2 regions of the Lacticaseibacillus jixiensis genome follow, and region 1 is predicted to be linked to the other one. Evidence: a T-box and tRNA genes for the amino acid it is inferred to sense, from the RefSeq annotation. Region 1 holds a T-box; the other holds one or more tRNA genes.
What was found. The T-box of region 1 lies ahead of leuS (leucine--tRNA ligase). A T-box ahead of a tRNA ligase gene usually reads a tRNA of that ligase, here a tRNA-Leu.
Positions count from the first base shown of each region.

Region 2: it has a tRNA-Leu gene. The T-box ahead of leuS (leucine--tRNA ligase) is inferred to sense a tRNA for this amino acid. The anticodon was not compared.

Region 1 is NZ_BAAFPR010000004.1:2,385-10,347, reverse strand. Features, by position in the region: gene ACGG90_RS03400 (RNA pseudouridine synthase) at 1-626, opposite strand, end outside; gene ACGG90_RS03395 (putative polysaccharide biosynthesis protein) at 631-2,268, opposite strand; gene leuS (leucine--tRNA ligase) at 2,499-4,910, opposite strand; T-box leader at 4,959-5,153, opposite strand; gene ACGG90_RS03385 (phosphatase PAP2 family protein) at 5,328-5,990, shown strand; gene ACGG90_RS03380 (MDR family MFS transporter) at 6,045-7,511, opposite strand; gene metK (methionine adenosyltransferase) at 7,617-7,963, opposite strand, start outside.
Region 2 is NZ_BAAFPR010000010.1:23,289-29,583, reverse strand. Features, by position in the region: gene ACGG90_RS08145 (class-III pyridoxal-phosphate-dependent aminotransferase) at 1-1,233, opposite strand, end outside; gene ACGG90_RS08140 (phosphotransferase enzyme family protein) at 1,230-2,453, opposite strand; tRNA gene ACGG90_RS08135 (tRNA-Leu) at 3,238-3,322, opposite strand; gene ACGG90_RS08130 (GNAT family N-acetyltransferase) at 3,464-3,937, shown strand; gene ACGG90_RS08125 (SprT family protein) at 3,914-4,363, opposite strand; gene ACGG90_RS08120 (ABC transporter ATP-binding protein) at 4,418-5,173, opposite strand; gene ACGG90_RS08115 (ABC transporter permease) at 5,166-6,065, opposite strand; gene trpX (tryptophan ABC transporter substrate-binding protein) at 6,062-6,295, opposite strand, start outside.

The DNA of each region.
Region 1 (7,963 bases):
GGCAGCGTCAGTGCACCCATGGCCACCCGTTTTAAAGTCACCACTTCACACCCTACTGCGTGAAACATCCGCTTCACTTGATGGAACTTGCCTTCGTGGATCGTGATCAATGCCGCAAGCGGTGCAGTTTGTACCACTTGTGCCGGCGCCGAAGTGAAATCTTCAAAAGCGATCCCAGCTTCTAATTCTGCGATCATGTCTGCCGTCAAAGGCGCATCCAGCGTCACTGCATATTGCTTGGGCACGTGCCGTTTCGGTGCCAACAACGCATGGCCCAAAGCACCATCAGTGGTTAACAGCAACAACCCAGTTGTGTCCTTATCCAAGCGCCCTACCGGATACAAACCAGGCCGCCGATCTGTCTGGGCGATCAGATCCAACACCGTTTGAGCATTGGCATCTTTCGTCGCTGTGATCACACCGGCAGGCTTATTCATGATATAGGTCACCTCAAGGACACCTGCAACGACTTGCCCAGCCACTGCCACAACATCGGCTTCAGTCACTGCCGCGCTGGGATCTCGGACGATTTCAGCATTGACAGTGACTTGCTTGTTGCGGATCAACTGCTTGACCGCCGCTCGGCTGCCAACTTGTAAATGTGCCAAATATTTATCTAATCGCATATTTTCACCTGATATGTAACCGCCGCCGCAACCCAGCCACGCGCGTCCCAATGATCAAATCCGCCAAGCGCGTTTTTAAGATCGCATAGGCATAAATCCCCACGCCGACCACCAGCGCCACCACCAACATCACCATCGACGCCAAGGCACTGGCAGGATTGATCACTAAGCTCAAGCTGGTCACGATCACGCGCACAGCCAGGAACATCACCAACGAGAAACCCACGATTCCGGCCAGCCGGCGCATGGTTTGGCGTGCTTTATAGTGATACTCAACGCGCAAAGTGTGAAGCATCAAGCCGCAAGTCACCAACATGCCGGCCATAGACGCCAACGTCGAGCCATACACGTTTGTCCAATAGATCAAAGGTGCTTGCAAGGCGAACTTCACCGCAAACCCTGCCAGCATTTCTACGATCGCCAGCTTATTGTGGAACAGCCCTTGCAAAAGCGTCGCCAACACCGTGAATAATCCCAACAAGATCGCCAACAGTGAAGACAACTCCAGCATATGGATACCCAATTGATCATAACCATAGAACAACACATATAACGGCGTGGCAATGGCCGCCATCCCCACAGCCGCCGGGATCATCACGATATAAAACAACTGCAAGGTACTGGTCACTTGCGAAGCGACTTCTCGCTGATCGCCGCGGGTGGCGGCTGCTGCCAACAGCGGCAGGGCCGTTACCGCCATGGCCACCGCCAAAGACACCACGATCATGATCAACTTGTTGGCATTACCGGCAAACAAGGCGTAAATTTCATCGCTGCGCATGTCAGACACCCGATACCACATTTGCAACAACGGTTGGAAGGTGTATTGATCAACAATGTAATACAAGTTGATCGTTGAGTCCAAGACAATAAACGGAATTGCTTGTTTGAAAATGTCGATCAGGATCTGCGTCACTGAAATGTGGATGTCATCGACACTTTGCGCCGCCAGTTCTGCAAAGCGGCTGCGCTGGCCAAAGAAATATACCACCAACAAGCCCAAGCCAAACGCTGCGCCGACAAACGCCGCAAAGGTGGATTGGGTCACCGCTGAAACATAGTCATGATCCCCTAAGCGCATAATTGCAAACGTCATCAGCAACATATACACGATCCGCGCCACTTGCTCAATGAATTGACTAATGGCACTCGGCGCCATTTCGTTATACCCTTGGAAAAACCCGCGCAAAATCGACAACAGCGGGATCAACAGCAAAGGCCACGCCAACGAGCGAAACACTCGGGTCAACGCCGGATCGTGCACCGCTAAGATCGGCGCCAACAGCCATAAGACGGCACAAGACACCACGCCCATGGCCGCCATCAATAAAGCGCCGCTGCGAAACAAGCGCAACCCCGTTTTATATTCATTCATCGCATTATAATGCGCAACTTGTTTTGAAATCGCACTAGGGATCCCGGCGGTACCGATGATCAGAAATACGCTGTAGATCTGATATCCTTTGGTGAACAAGGCGTTGGCCGTCAAGAATGCCGCACCCATCCACACGCGCCAAGGCACGATATAAATCGCCCCTAGGATCCGCGAGAAAATGCTGCCGGCAGTCATCCATGCCGAACCACGCAGCATCTGCTCTTTGGCCGAGCGCTGTGGACGCTGGGCCGGTGTCTTCTTATCCATATATCGGCGCTCCAATCAATGCACTATCTTTATCATTCTAATGGAAACCCGCCAGCCTTTCAACGGCGAGCGCAGGATCGTCACGTGATCCGTCAATGTGTTTCCCCGCGCAACGCAGGCACGGTTAGCTGCGCCGCTTCGCTTTGGAGCAAAAAAAAGCACCTATGTACCGCAATTGGGTACATAGGCACTATTTACGGGATTCACCAAGCGCTGCTCGGTGATAAGCCTTATTTCACGACAATATTGACGATCTTCTTTGGCACGACGATTTCTTTAAGGATCGTCTTGCCAGCGATGAATTTCTTTACGTTATCGATTTCCTTAGCCGCCGCTTTGATCGTATCGTTATCAGCATCGATGGCGACAGTCACGTGACCGCGCAGCTTACCATTAACTTGAACCATCAGTTCATAAGTCTGAGCAACCAGCTTGGATTCATCTACAGTTGGCCAAGCCGCATAAGTCAAGGAATGATCATGACCCAGCTTCTGCCAGATTTCTTCCATCAAGTGCGGTGCGATTGGCGCCAGCATCTTAACGACGCCTTCAACGTACTCATAAGGCAGCACCTCGGCTTTTTGCGCGTCGTTGATGAAGACCATCAACTGCGAAATCGCAGTGTTAAAATGCAAGTCTTCGAAATCTTCGGTAACTTTCTTGACGGTTTCGTTATAGACTTTGTCCAACTTGCCATCATTGAAGGTGGTGATATGATCACGCATCTTGCCATTGTCATCGATGAAGGTCCGATAGAAGCGGTCCAAGAACTTGCGGGCCCCGGCTAAACCAGTGGTGCTCCATGCGATCCCAGCATCCAAAGGTCCCATGAACATTTCATACAAGCGCAAGGTATCGGCACCGTATTGTTCAACGACATCATCAGGGTTAACCACGTTGCCTTTAGACTTGGACATCTTTTCGTGGTTGTCGCCTAAGATCATGCCTTGGTTGTATAGTTTCTGGAATGGTTCCTTGTTCGGAATGGCGCCGATGTCATACAAGAACAGGTTCCAAAACCGCGCATACAGCAAATGCAATACCGCATGTTCCGCCCCGCCAATGTACAAATCAACTGGCAGCCATTCTTTAAGCTTGTCATAATCGGCTAAGGCTTCTTTGTTATGCGGATCAACAAAGCGCAGGAAATACCAAGAAGACCCAGCCCATTGCGGCATGGTATTGGTTTCGCGCTTGCCTTTGCGGCCGTTTTCATCAACGACATTGACCCAATCTTCCAAGTTGGCCAATGGGGACTCACCGGTGCCAGAAGGCTTGATGTCGGCTTCTTCAGGCAGCATCAACGGCAATTCATCTTCTGGGACCAGTGTCGTTTCGCCATCTTCCCAGTGAATGACTGGAATCGGTTCGCCCCAATAACGTTGCCGTGAGAATACCCAATCGCGCAGCTTGTAGTTAACGTGCTTTTCACCAACATGATGGTCTTCTAACCAGGCAACGGCACGATCGATGGCGTCAGCTTTGTTCAAGCCGTCTAAGAAATCAGAGTTGATGTGCACGCCGTCGCCAGTGTAAGCCGCTTCATCAACGTTGCCGCCTTCAATGACTGGGGTGATCTTCAAACCAAACTTCTTGGCAAAAGCGTAGTCACGGTCATCATGAGCAGGTACGGCCATGATCGCCCCGGTACCATAGCTGGCCAAAACGTAATCAGAGATCCAAATCGGCAGCTGCTCGCCGTTGATCGGGTTGATGGCATAAGCGCCAGTCCACACACCGGTCTTGTCTTTGTTCAAGTCGGTGCGTTCCAAGTCAGACTTATGTTCAATGGCGGCTTTATATGCTGCCACCGCGGCTTTTTGTTCAGGGGTGGTGATGGTATCCACCAAGTCATGTTCTGGTGCCATGACGGTATAAGTGGCGCCGAACAAGGTATCTGGGCGGGTAGTGAACACATCAAAAGACTGATCAGAACCGGCGATCTTGAAGGTCACTTGGGCCCCCACTGAGCGGCCGATCCAATTGCGCTGCATCTGCTTGATGTTTTCCGGCCAATCAAGATCATCTAAATCAGCCAACAGCTTGTCGGCATAAGCGGTGATTTTCAGCATCCATTGGCGCATCGGCTTGCGTACCACTGGGAAGCCGCCGCGTTCAGTTTTGCCATCGATGACTTCTTCGTTGGCCACCACAGTTCCCAGATCTGGACTCCAGTTGACTGGAATCTCAGCTTCATAAGCCAAACCGTGCTTGTACAGCTGTTCGAAGATCCATTGCGTCCACTTGTAGTAGTTAGGATCAGTGGTGGACAATTCGCGATTCCAATCATAAGAGAAGCCCAAGCTGTTGATCTGGCGCTTGAAGTTTTCGATGTTTTTCTTGGTGAATTCACGCGGGTTGTGGCCGGTGTTCAAGGCATATTGTTCTGCCGGCAACCCAAACGCATCCCAGCCCATTGGATGCAAGACGTTATAGCCTTGCATGCGCTTCATGCGCGCCGTGATATCCGTTGCGGTATAACCTTCCGGATGTCCCACATGCAAGCCTTGGCCTGACGGATAAGGAAACATGTCAAGCGCGTAGTAGTTCTTCTTGTTCGGGTCCGTTGTGGTATTGAACTCGTTGTGTTCTGCCCAATACTTTTGCCACTTCTTTTCGATCGCCTTATGATCGTATGCCATCAATATAGCCTCCTATGATTGTCAAATAAACAAAAAACCGCCCTAAAAAGTTAGGACGGAAATTCCGCGGTACCACCTAAGTTCTGCAAATGCAGCGCTTGAATTGGATAACGGGGCTGCCGGTCGCCGCTACTTGTTCACGACGACAACGCAAAGGTGAGTTCATCGACTGCATTGCCAGGCTCACAATGACCGCCTGGTCCCTGCTGTCCCGCAGTGGGATTACTAGTCCTTTGTTCGTTTGATATTGGGTCAATAATAGCAAAAACTCGCCCACTGTACAAGCCTTTTAGCACAAGCAATATGACCAATCGCAGAATGACTCGTGTCTGTGAGTCAAGTCTGCTAGGATAGAGTCAGCACTTGATCGGATCTGATCAAGCCAAACCGTTTTTTTTCTAAGCAAAGGAGTGTACCATGTCTCGTCGCAATTTGCCTTTATTTATCGCGATCATCGCCGGCTTAGCTTGTGCGCCTTTTGTTTGGGGCGTCGCTGAAGACGCCAGTTGGGTGCATCAATTTGATCAAGCGATCGTTCAAGTGGTGACTGCTTGGCGCCCGGCTTGGCTAAGCACCGTGATGTTAACCGTGACGAACTTTGGCGATCCGCTTAGCGTCGTGTTTCTGGCTGCGGCGCTGGCGTTTGCCATTGGCTGGACGCACCGTTATCGACAAGCCGCTTACTGCATCTATACGATTGCTGGGTTAAGTGCGTGCAACAATTTGCTGAAACACTGGCTGCGCCGCCCGCGGCCATTCATTGCTGATCCCTCGATCACGCCGTTGACGCATGCAGCAGGCTATTCGTTCCCTTCTGGCCACTCTTCTGGGGCCATGCTGTTATATGGCAGCATCATCTTGTTGTGCGGGTTGTGGCCATGGCCAGCGCGCGCCAAGGCGCTGGTGCGCACACTTTGCATCATCATGATCGCGTCGATTGGCTACTCGCGTATATACGTGCAAGTGCATTACCCTAGTGATGTGGCAGCGGGTTTTCTATCAGCATTATGCGGCTTGTGTCTGCTTTGGTGGCTCATCGCGCCTAGCTTGAAACAAGAGGAAACCGCATTGCCGCACTGAAATACCACAACAGCCCATCTGCCATGAAAATTCAGGCAGATGGGCTGTTGTTGATCATGCTTCTGCTAAGACTTCGGCATGGTCAAACCAATTGGCAAACAAGGCCAAGCCGACTACCACAACGGTGCACCAGAAAATCCCATGGATCCCGGTGTATAGAATATGCCGCAGCGCCGGCAGTACCGCTGGATCAAGCTCGTGAACTTTCTTGGCATCGATCAATGAATTGAGCATGTCCATATGCAAATGGGCATTGCCTTGCACGCCTTTGGCTAATTGCAAGTTCAACACCACCCCAAACACCGAGACCATCAAGGTTTGCCCCAAAGTCCGACTCAAGGTGTTAAAGCTGGTGGCAACGCCGACAATGTTTTTGGGGACAACGGCTTGCGCCCGCACCGTTGTGGTGCTGATGATCGTCCCAAAGCCAAAGCCTAAGCCGCAAGCGATCACCAACAACGTCCAATACGGCGTGGCTTCGCCAACCAATGCTAAGGCTGCCCCGCCAAACAACAAGATCGTTAAAGCCATCGCCGTGATCCGCTTAGGCGTGGTTTTGACCAACAGCCGGCCGGCCACAAATGACCCAACGATCCACATCAGCGAACTTGGGGTAATGGCAAAGCCGCCCATGGTGGCCCCTAATCCTAAGATCCCTTGGACCCACATGGGCATATAGGTTTCATAGCCGATCACAAACCCGGAAATCAAAGCGGCAATCAAGTTGGTGATCACAAACGCTCGGTTGGCAAATAATGCCAAGTCAATGATTGGATCACGGGCGGTTTTTTCGGCACGCACGAATAACCAGAAACAAAGTGCAGCCGCCGCCAGCAAGGCAATCATTTTGGACACCCCATGACTGGTCGCCAGCGCCTGAAAGCCCAACAGCAGAAATAATAAACTCAACACCAACCATAAGGTGCCCCAATAATCAATTGGCGCATCAGCACGGTGTTTGGGCTCGTGCAAGAACGCCGCCACCAGCAACATTGTGAGCAAGCCAATCGGTACATTGATAAAATACACCCAATGCCAAGACAACTGCTCAACAATAAATCCGCCTAACAGCGGCGCCACCAATGCGGCGATCCCCCAAGCAGAGCCGTTGAAACCCAAGACTTTGGCACGTTGTTCAAAGGGATAAATATCAGCGATGATGGTAAATGTCACTGGCATGATCGCCCCGGCGCCAACGCCTTGAATCGCGCGCATCACGATCAACATCGGCATGCTGGCTGACAACCCAGACAACAACGAGCCGACCACAAAAATCGCCAAGCCTGCTTCAAATACGGGTTTTCGGCCAATGCGATCAGCCAGCTTGCCGAAAATCGGCGTGGCCATGGCATTGGTCAATAAGTAAATCGAAATGATCCAATTCATCATCGCCACGCCGTGCAAATCGCCGACGATCGTTGGCAAGGCAGTGGCAACAATGGTGCCTTCCACCGCCGTCATGAAAGTGGCAACGAATAAGGCAACGGTAACCGCGGCAACATTAGTTTTCGCTTTGTGCATGATTCCCCCTAAGTTGAATGACCAACAATTAACAAAAGCGCCTCAAACGCTTCACACAAAAAGACGTCCACTACCCCTAAAGGTAATGAACGCCTCTTTTCTCGTTTAATCTAAGTACTTGGCCAACGCCGACACTTTGTCGAGGTGTTCCCAAGGAAGATCAACATCTGTACGTCCAAAATGACCATATGCTGCAGTCTGTTTATAAATCGGCCGCCGCAAGTTAAGCATCTTAATGATCCCAGCAGGCCGTAAATCGAAGTTCTCGCGAATCGCTTGTTGGATCTTGTCTTCAGCGATTTTGTTGGTACCAAAGCAGTTCACAGAAACCGATACCGGCTGGGCAACCCCAATGGCATAAGCTAACTGCACTTCCAACTTATCTGCCAAACCTGCCGCTACAGCGTTTTTGGCGATATAACGGGCTGCATAAGAAGCAGAGCGGTCCACTT
Region 2 (6,295 bases), on a different contig from region 1:
ACTTTGCGCATCCGTCAACGCCGCGTCTAAGCGGTCCAACACGTCTAAGGCGGTTTCTTGGCTCATCAACAAGTTCGGCTTAAACTGCAGCACCGACTGGTCAAAATCGGCCATCATGCACCACACACCATGCTGCAGCATTGCTTGCATCAAGGCTTGTCCACCAAGGGGATGGGCAGTTTTAAGCCCCATGATCACCCCACACTGGCGCACTTCAACTAAGAAATCAGCGTGGTGTTCTTGCACTTTAGCCAAGCCATTGGCAAAAGTCCGCGTCAACATGTCGCGATTGTTTAACGTCGCCGGCCGCGCCAAGATATCCAACACCTTGCTGGCCACGATACAGCCCAACTCAGTGCCGTTAAACGAGCTTGTGTAAGCAAACCCGTCTTGCTGCATCCAAGAAGCAGCGCGGTCGTTCATGATCACTGCCGACATCGGATAATAACCGCCGGACAACCCTTTGCCGCACACGATCATGTCCGGTTCAGCGCCGAACTTGCAACAAGCCCACATCTCACCAGAGCGCTGCATCCCCGTTTGCACTTCATCGGCGATATACAACGCACCATACGCATGCGCCAGTGCTTGCACTTGGCGATGGTAATCTTTGATCGGCATGGGAAAACCTGCCGTGGCCGGGATCGATTCGATCAACACCGCCGCCACATCACCATCAGCCAAAGCCGCTTCTAAAGCTGCCAAATCGTTATACGGCACATGCGTGTTCCAAGCCGAGTCCGGCGGCATGTTAAAGAAGTTGGCGATGCTGGGGTTGCCAGCGGCCATCGCCAAGCCGGTGGAGCCGTGAAACGCAATGTTTAAGCTGATGATGCGGCGCTTTTTGGTGGCAAAACGCGCGAACTTGATTGCCGCGTCGATTGCTTCGCCGCCGCCATTCAAGGTGAACACATAATGCATGCTGGCAGGTGACGCCGCAAGTAATTTCTCGTTAAGTGCGTTCTTATACTGTGAAGGAAAATAGTGGTTGCCGGCATCGACCACATCGGCACCGTGCTGCAAGGCTTCGCGCACTTCCGGGTTCATATGGCCCAAGTTGAACACCCCGCCGTTAGAATGCATGTTGATAAAGCGATGGCCGTCTAAGTCTTCAAAATACGACCCGCCGCGTTTGCCCATCACCAATTCTCCGCCGAGTTGGCGAATCGTCGCCACGCGGCCTGGGTTCCAAAGTTTGTCTGCTTCATCATAAATCTCATGTGCTGTTATCATCGTGTTTGTACCCCCTGATGGATCATCGTTGTCGCCGGCATCGGCTGTTCACGGCAATACCGCTTGGCCAAACCAGCTGTTCCTTGCGCATAAAAGGCTAAAACTTCTGGCGTCAATTCTTGCGACTCGCCAGAGCCTGGCATCACATGGCCCATGCGAGAAAGCAAGCTTTGCAGCATGCCAATGCGCCGCAGCATGATAAACGTCCACACCATTTGCTTGTCTTGTTCATCTAACGCCCGCACGCTTTGATAGCCTGCCAGCAATTCATGCACCACTTCTGCCAAGTCGCCGCGATGTTCCATTAACGCCACAGTGCTGGCAATGTCGTACATGTAATAACCCAACCCGCTATCGTCAAAATCCAACACCGTCAGCTGGTCGCCATCGACTAGCAAGTTGGCGGCGCGTAAATCAGAATGGATCACGCCATAATGCTTGGCACTTTGGCCATAAGCGATCACATGCGCTTGGATCAACGCCACCGCGTCATCGATTTGCTGCAAAGCCCGCGCTGACAGCCATTGCGGCGCATGATAATCAGTGCCATAGAAGTTGTTATGAGCGCCGATAGTCCCAGCTAAATCCCATTGCATGCGCTCATAATATGTTGGCCGCTGCCAATGCTGCGCCGCTTTGTGCATTGTCGCCATGGTTTGGCCGATCACGCGATACAACTTGCGGTCGGCTTGGGTCATTTTGCTTGGCTGAAAGCGGCTGACCACCAGCTGGGCCTGAGCTGCAACGCGAAACAGCGGCAAGGTCACGGCTTTAGGCAAGAAGCGCATCGCTTTAATCACACTGCCGACTGAGGCGTTGCCATCTGCGGAATCCACCGGCGCGCGGCCTGGCACATATTCGAAACACACCACAAACCGCCGTTCAGCCATCTCGGGTGTATCAAACGCTTGGATCGGGCTGCCATCAGGGGCTGGGATCGGCGTTTCGACATGAATATCAGTATGTTGCCGCAGATACGCCAACCAAGCCAATTCCGAGCGAATCGAAGCGCGGGTGGTGTAATCCAAGCGATGCACTCGCATGATCATCGGCTTGAAACCTTTGGCCGTGATGAGGAAGGTGCCATTCTCCGTGTAATTCAACAACTTAATTCGGCTATTGGCCGGATATCCCCAGCGCGCCACCGCCCGCTTGGCAATGGCGGTGAGATGTTGGCGCTGGGCGTCAAAAGACAAAGTTGCAAAAACTGATTTGGCCATGATAAGAACTCCTTCCACAGGGCAATGTTATGATAAGTAACATTGATGGCTTACTTGCCTTGTTTATGGTGCTTATCATAGTCCGATCAGCATGATAATAAAGGAATATTGACAGATAATATAACAATTGAGCAAAAAAATACCCTAAATCAATGATTTAGGGTTGCCGATTTATACGATATTGTAAGAATTACTAACATAAAGTCTTTCACTACGCCTACAGATGACTCCCCACCGCTGCTTCATTAACTAGCCCAAAAACATCGACTGATTGGCGTTCGGTTGGTCGTCCAATTCACGATCCTGATTCAGATTACGGAGGCCAGGCGTTGCGTAGGCGCGCGGGACAAGCGGCGGTCAGGCCGTGAAACGATTAGCGTAGTGAGACAAGCGGTTTGTGCTTGGCTCGCTACGCTAATCGCGGCAAGTTTCGAGACGGGCAAGTGAGCGCAGCGAGCGCCTGGCTCGAAACTTAGGCGGAAAACGCGCGACGACGCGCAGCAAAGCGGAGCTAGTTGCGCGGTTGCAGCCGGCCGCACCGCCTGCGCCGCCGCTTGTCCCGCGCGCCGAAGCAGCGCCTGGCCGGGCCTGCCCAAGTCTGGACATCCTACGCTGTGGTCTTCGTCGAGCTGCGTGGCGCAACGCGGCGTGATATAAGTCGTGACGCCGCCAAGGCAAAGAGCGCCTTTGCGTCATCCCGTCTTATATCCACCGCTAAAAGCGCGCCACTCCGCTCTGGGGTACAAAAAAACCACCAGTCATTACAACTGATGGTTTACTGCGATGCGGGCAAGAAGACTCGAACTTCCACGGCCTAAACGGCCACAAGATCCTTAATCTTGCGCGTCTACCAATTCCGCCATGCCCGCATATCTCAATCAAGCACAAGAAATAATATACCAGCTACAGCGGCCAAACGCAACCGTTTTTTGCACAAAACGCCAATTTAACGCGCTTTTTCTCATATTTGCGGCGTGTTACAATGAGCCTATTCAGAAAGGACGTGCCTTATGCAAATTCGGAAAGCTACCATGGCAGACACTGCCACATTAGCCAAGCTCAAACACCAATTAAACCAAGAAATGAGCGCCTTAGTACCAAAGGTCATCGCCGGCAACCAGCCGTTGGATCCGGCGTATTTTGCCAAATATATCGTCGATGACAACGGTTTGGTGTTAATCGCGGATAACGGGGCAGGATTGGTGGGCTTTGCCTTGGCAGTCGTTGCCACCACTCAAGCTGACCCAAGCATTGTGCCGCACCGCTTCGTGTACATCAGCGACTTATTCATCGTGCCGCAAGCGCGGCGCCAAGGCCACGCCACGGCGCTGATGACTGCAGTCAACAACTGGGCCAAGCAACAAGCCGCCGTTGACTTCGTGGAACTCAATGTCTTAGGCGCAGACCAGGCCGCACGCGCCTTCTACCAGCAGCTGGGCTTTGCGCCGCAATCGTTGACTTTAACGCGGCCGCTTGGCGACTAGGCGCAACTTGCCGCGACATTTACCGCAAGCAAAGCGGCGGGTGTTAATGCGGCGCTGGCGGCGGTATTCTTGGCCGCATTGGGTGCAGACATAGACGTAATTGGCCGCTTGCGGCAGCGCCGGGGCGAAGCGCAAGCCGCCAACTGCTTGCAGCAAGTGCTTGAAGTCGGCATCTTTGTGCTGATAGCCACGATGCGCGCGATACAAGTGATAGTGACACAATTCATGGCGGATCACGCCGAGCTGCTGCTCTGGGGTGATTGCCGCAAACAATTTGGGGTTGAAGTCCAAGTTCTCATCTTGCAAGTGGAAGCGCCCGCCAGTGGTGCGCAGCCGGGCATTAAAGTGCGCAACGTGTTCAAAAGGCCGCTTGAAGTCGGCCAGCGAAACTTGTTGCACTAATGTTTGTAGTTCTTGATCAGTCATTGCTACTCCTATAAATCAGGCGCACTCAGCAAGTTTGCTAAGTGCGCCTTTTGTCTAACCAAAATATTGCAGCAGATCTTGTGCCGAAAGCTGGGCTTTGGCCGTCGCGTCATAATCCGCCACGATTTCCCCAGCGGACAAGATGATCAAGCGGTTGCCATATTGCAAGGCGTCTTCCAGGTGATGGGTGATCATCATACACGTCAATTGCTCTTCGGTGACCAGCTTGTCTGTCACAGCCATGATGGCTTCGCTGGTTTTAGGGTCAAGCGCGGCGGTGTGCTCATCCAGCAGCAACAGTTCCGGCCGCTTCAACGTTGCCATTAACAAGCTTAACGCTTGGCGCTGGCCGCCGGAAAGCTGTTCCGTCGGCTTATCTAGCGCCAGTTCCAAGCCGTTGCCAGTGCGGGCGGCCAAGGCTTTGAAATGCGGCAGCTGTTGGCGCAGCTTGCGCGAGGCCAAAGTCAAGCGCTGCCCGCGCCGCGACGCCAAAGCCAGGTTTTCTGCCACCGACATGCGCGGGGCGGTGCCCATTTTCGGATCTTGGAAAACGCGCGCAATCAAATGGGCGCGCTTTTCCGGCTTGGCATGGGTGATGTCATGCCCCGCCAAGGTAATGGTGCCGCCAGCCAACGGAATGTCGCCGGTAATGGCGTTAAACAAGGTGGACTTGCCTGCGCCGTTGGTCCCTAACACGCACACATAATCGCCAGCGTTAAGCGTCAAGTCGATGTTTTTGAGCAAAGGCTTGGCGACGTTATCCACAGCGACGTTCACCGCGACTTGGTGCAGGCGTAATTGTTCAGGCATCGCTTTGCACCCCTTTCTTCAATGTGGCGCGAATGCGCAAGCGGTGATCGATTTGCGGGATCATGATCGCCAAAGCCAGCACGATTGAAGAAATCACCTTCAAGTCATTGGCGTTAAAGCCGAGTTTTAATACGATCAACAACACGAAGCGATACACGATGCTGCCTAACACCACCGCCACCAAGCGCTGGCTAAGTGTTAATTCGCCAAAGATCACTTCGCCGATAATAATCGCCGCCAGGCCAATAACGATCACGCCGATGCCCATGTTGACGTCGGCATAGCCGTTATTCTGCGCTAACAAGCCGCCAGCCAAGCCGATCAAGCCGTTGCCGACCACCAGCCCTAAGACCATTTGATGATCTGGGTCGATGCCTAAGCTGCGCGCCATGGCTGGGTTGTCGCCAGCTGCGATGAAACCTTGGCCGATTTCGGTATTTAAAAACACCACCAACAAGCTGACCACCACAATGGCAACAATGCCGCCAACCACCACCGAGTCAAAATACGGCGGCAGGCTTTGCAGCCATTTGGCGCCAAACAAGTTCGGCTGATGCAGCAGCGACAAGTTCGCCCGCCCCATCACCCGTAAATTGATGGAAAACAAGCCGGTCATCACTAAGATCCCGGCTAACAACACCGGAATATGGCCTTTAGTCGTCAACAAGCCGGTGATCAGCCCTGACAACATCCCAGCCACCATCGCCAGCAGCGTCGCCAACAGCGGATGAATGCCATGGGTGATCGCCGCCACCGCGACGGCAGCGCCGAAAGGAAAGGTGCCTTCAACGGTCATATCAGGGAAATCCAAGATCCGAAACGTGAGAAACAACCCGATGCCGACCAAGCCGTATAACAGCCCTTGGCCAATCGCCGAAACCCCTAAACTCATTGGATAACCTCCCCTGACTGCTTGGCTTTGTCGATCACACTTTGCGGGATCGTGATCCCTAAGCGTTTGGCTTGTTTGAGATTCACGATCAACTGTCCCGTTTTTTCAAAATGGATCGGCGTCGTGGCCGGCTTGCTGCGGCCGCTTAAGACGTCTGCCACCATTTTGCCGGTTTCCACGCCTAAATGATATTGATTGATGCCAATCGTCGCCAAACCGCCGTCTTTGAC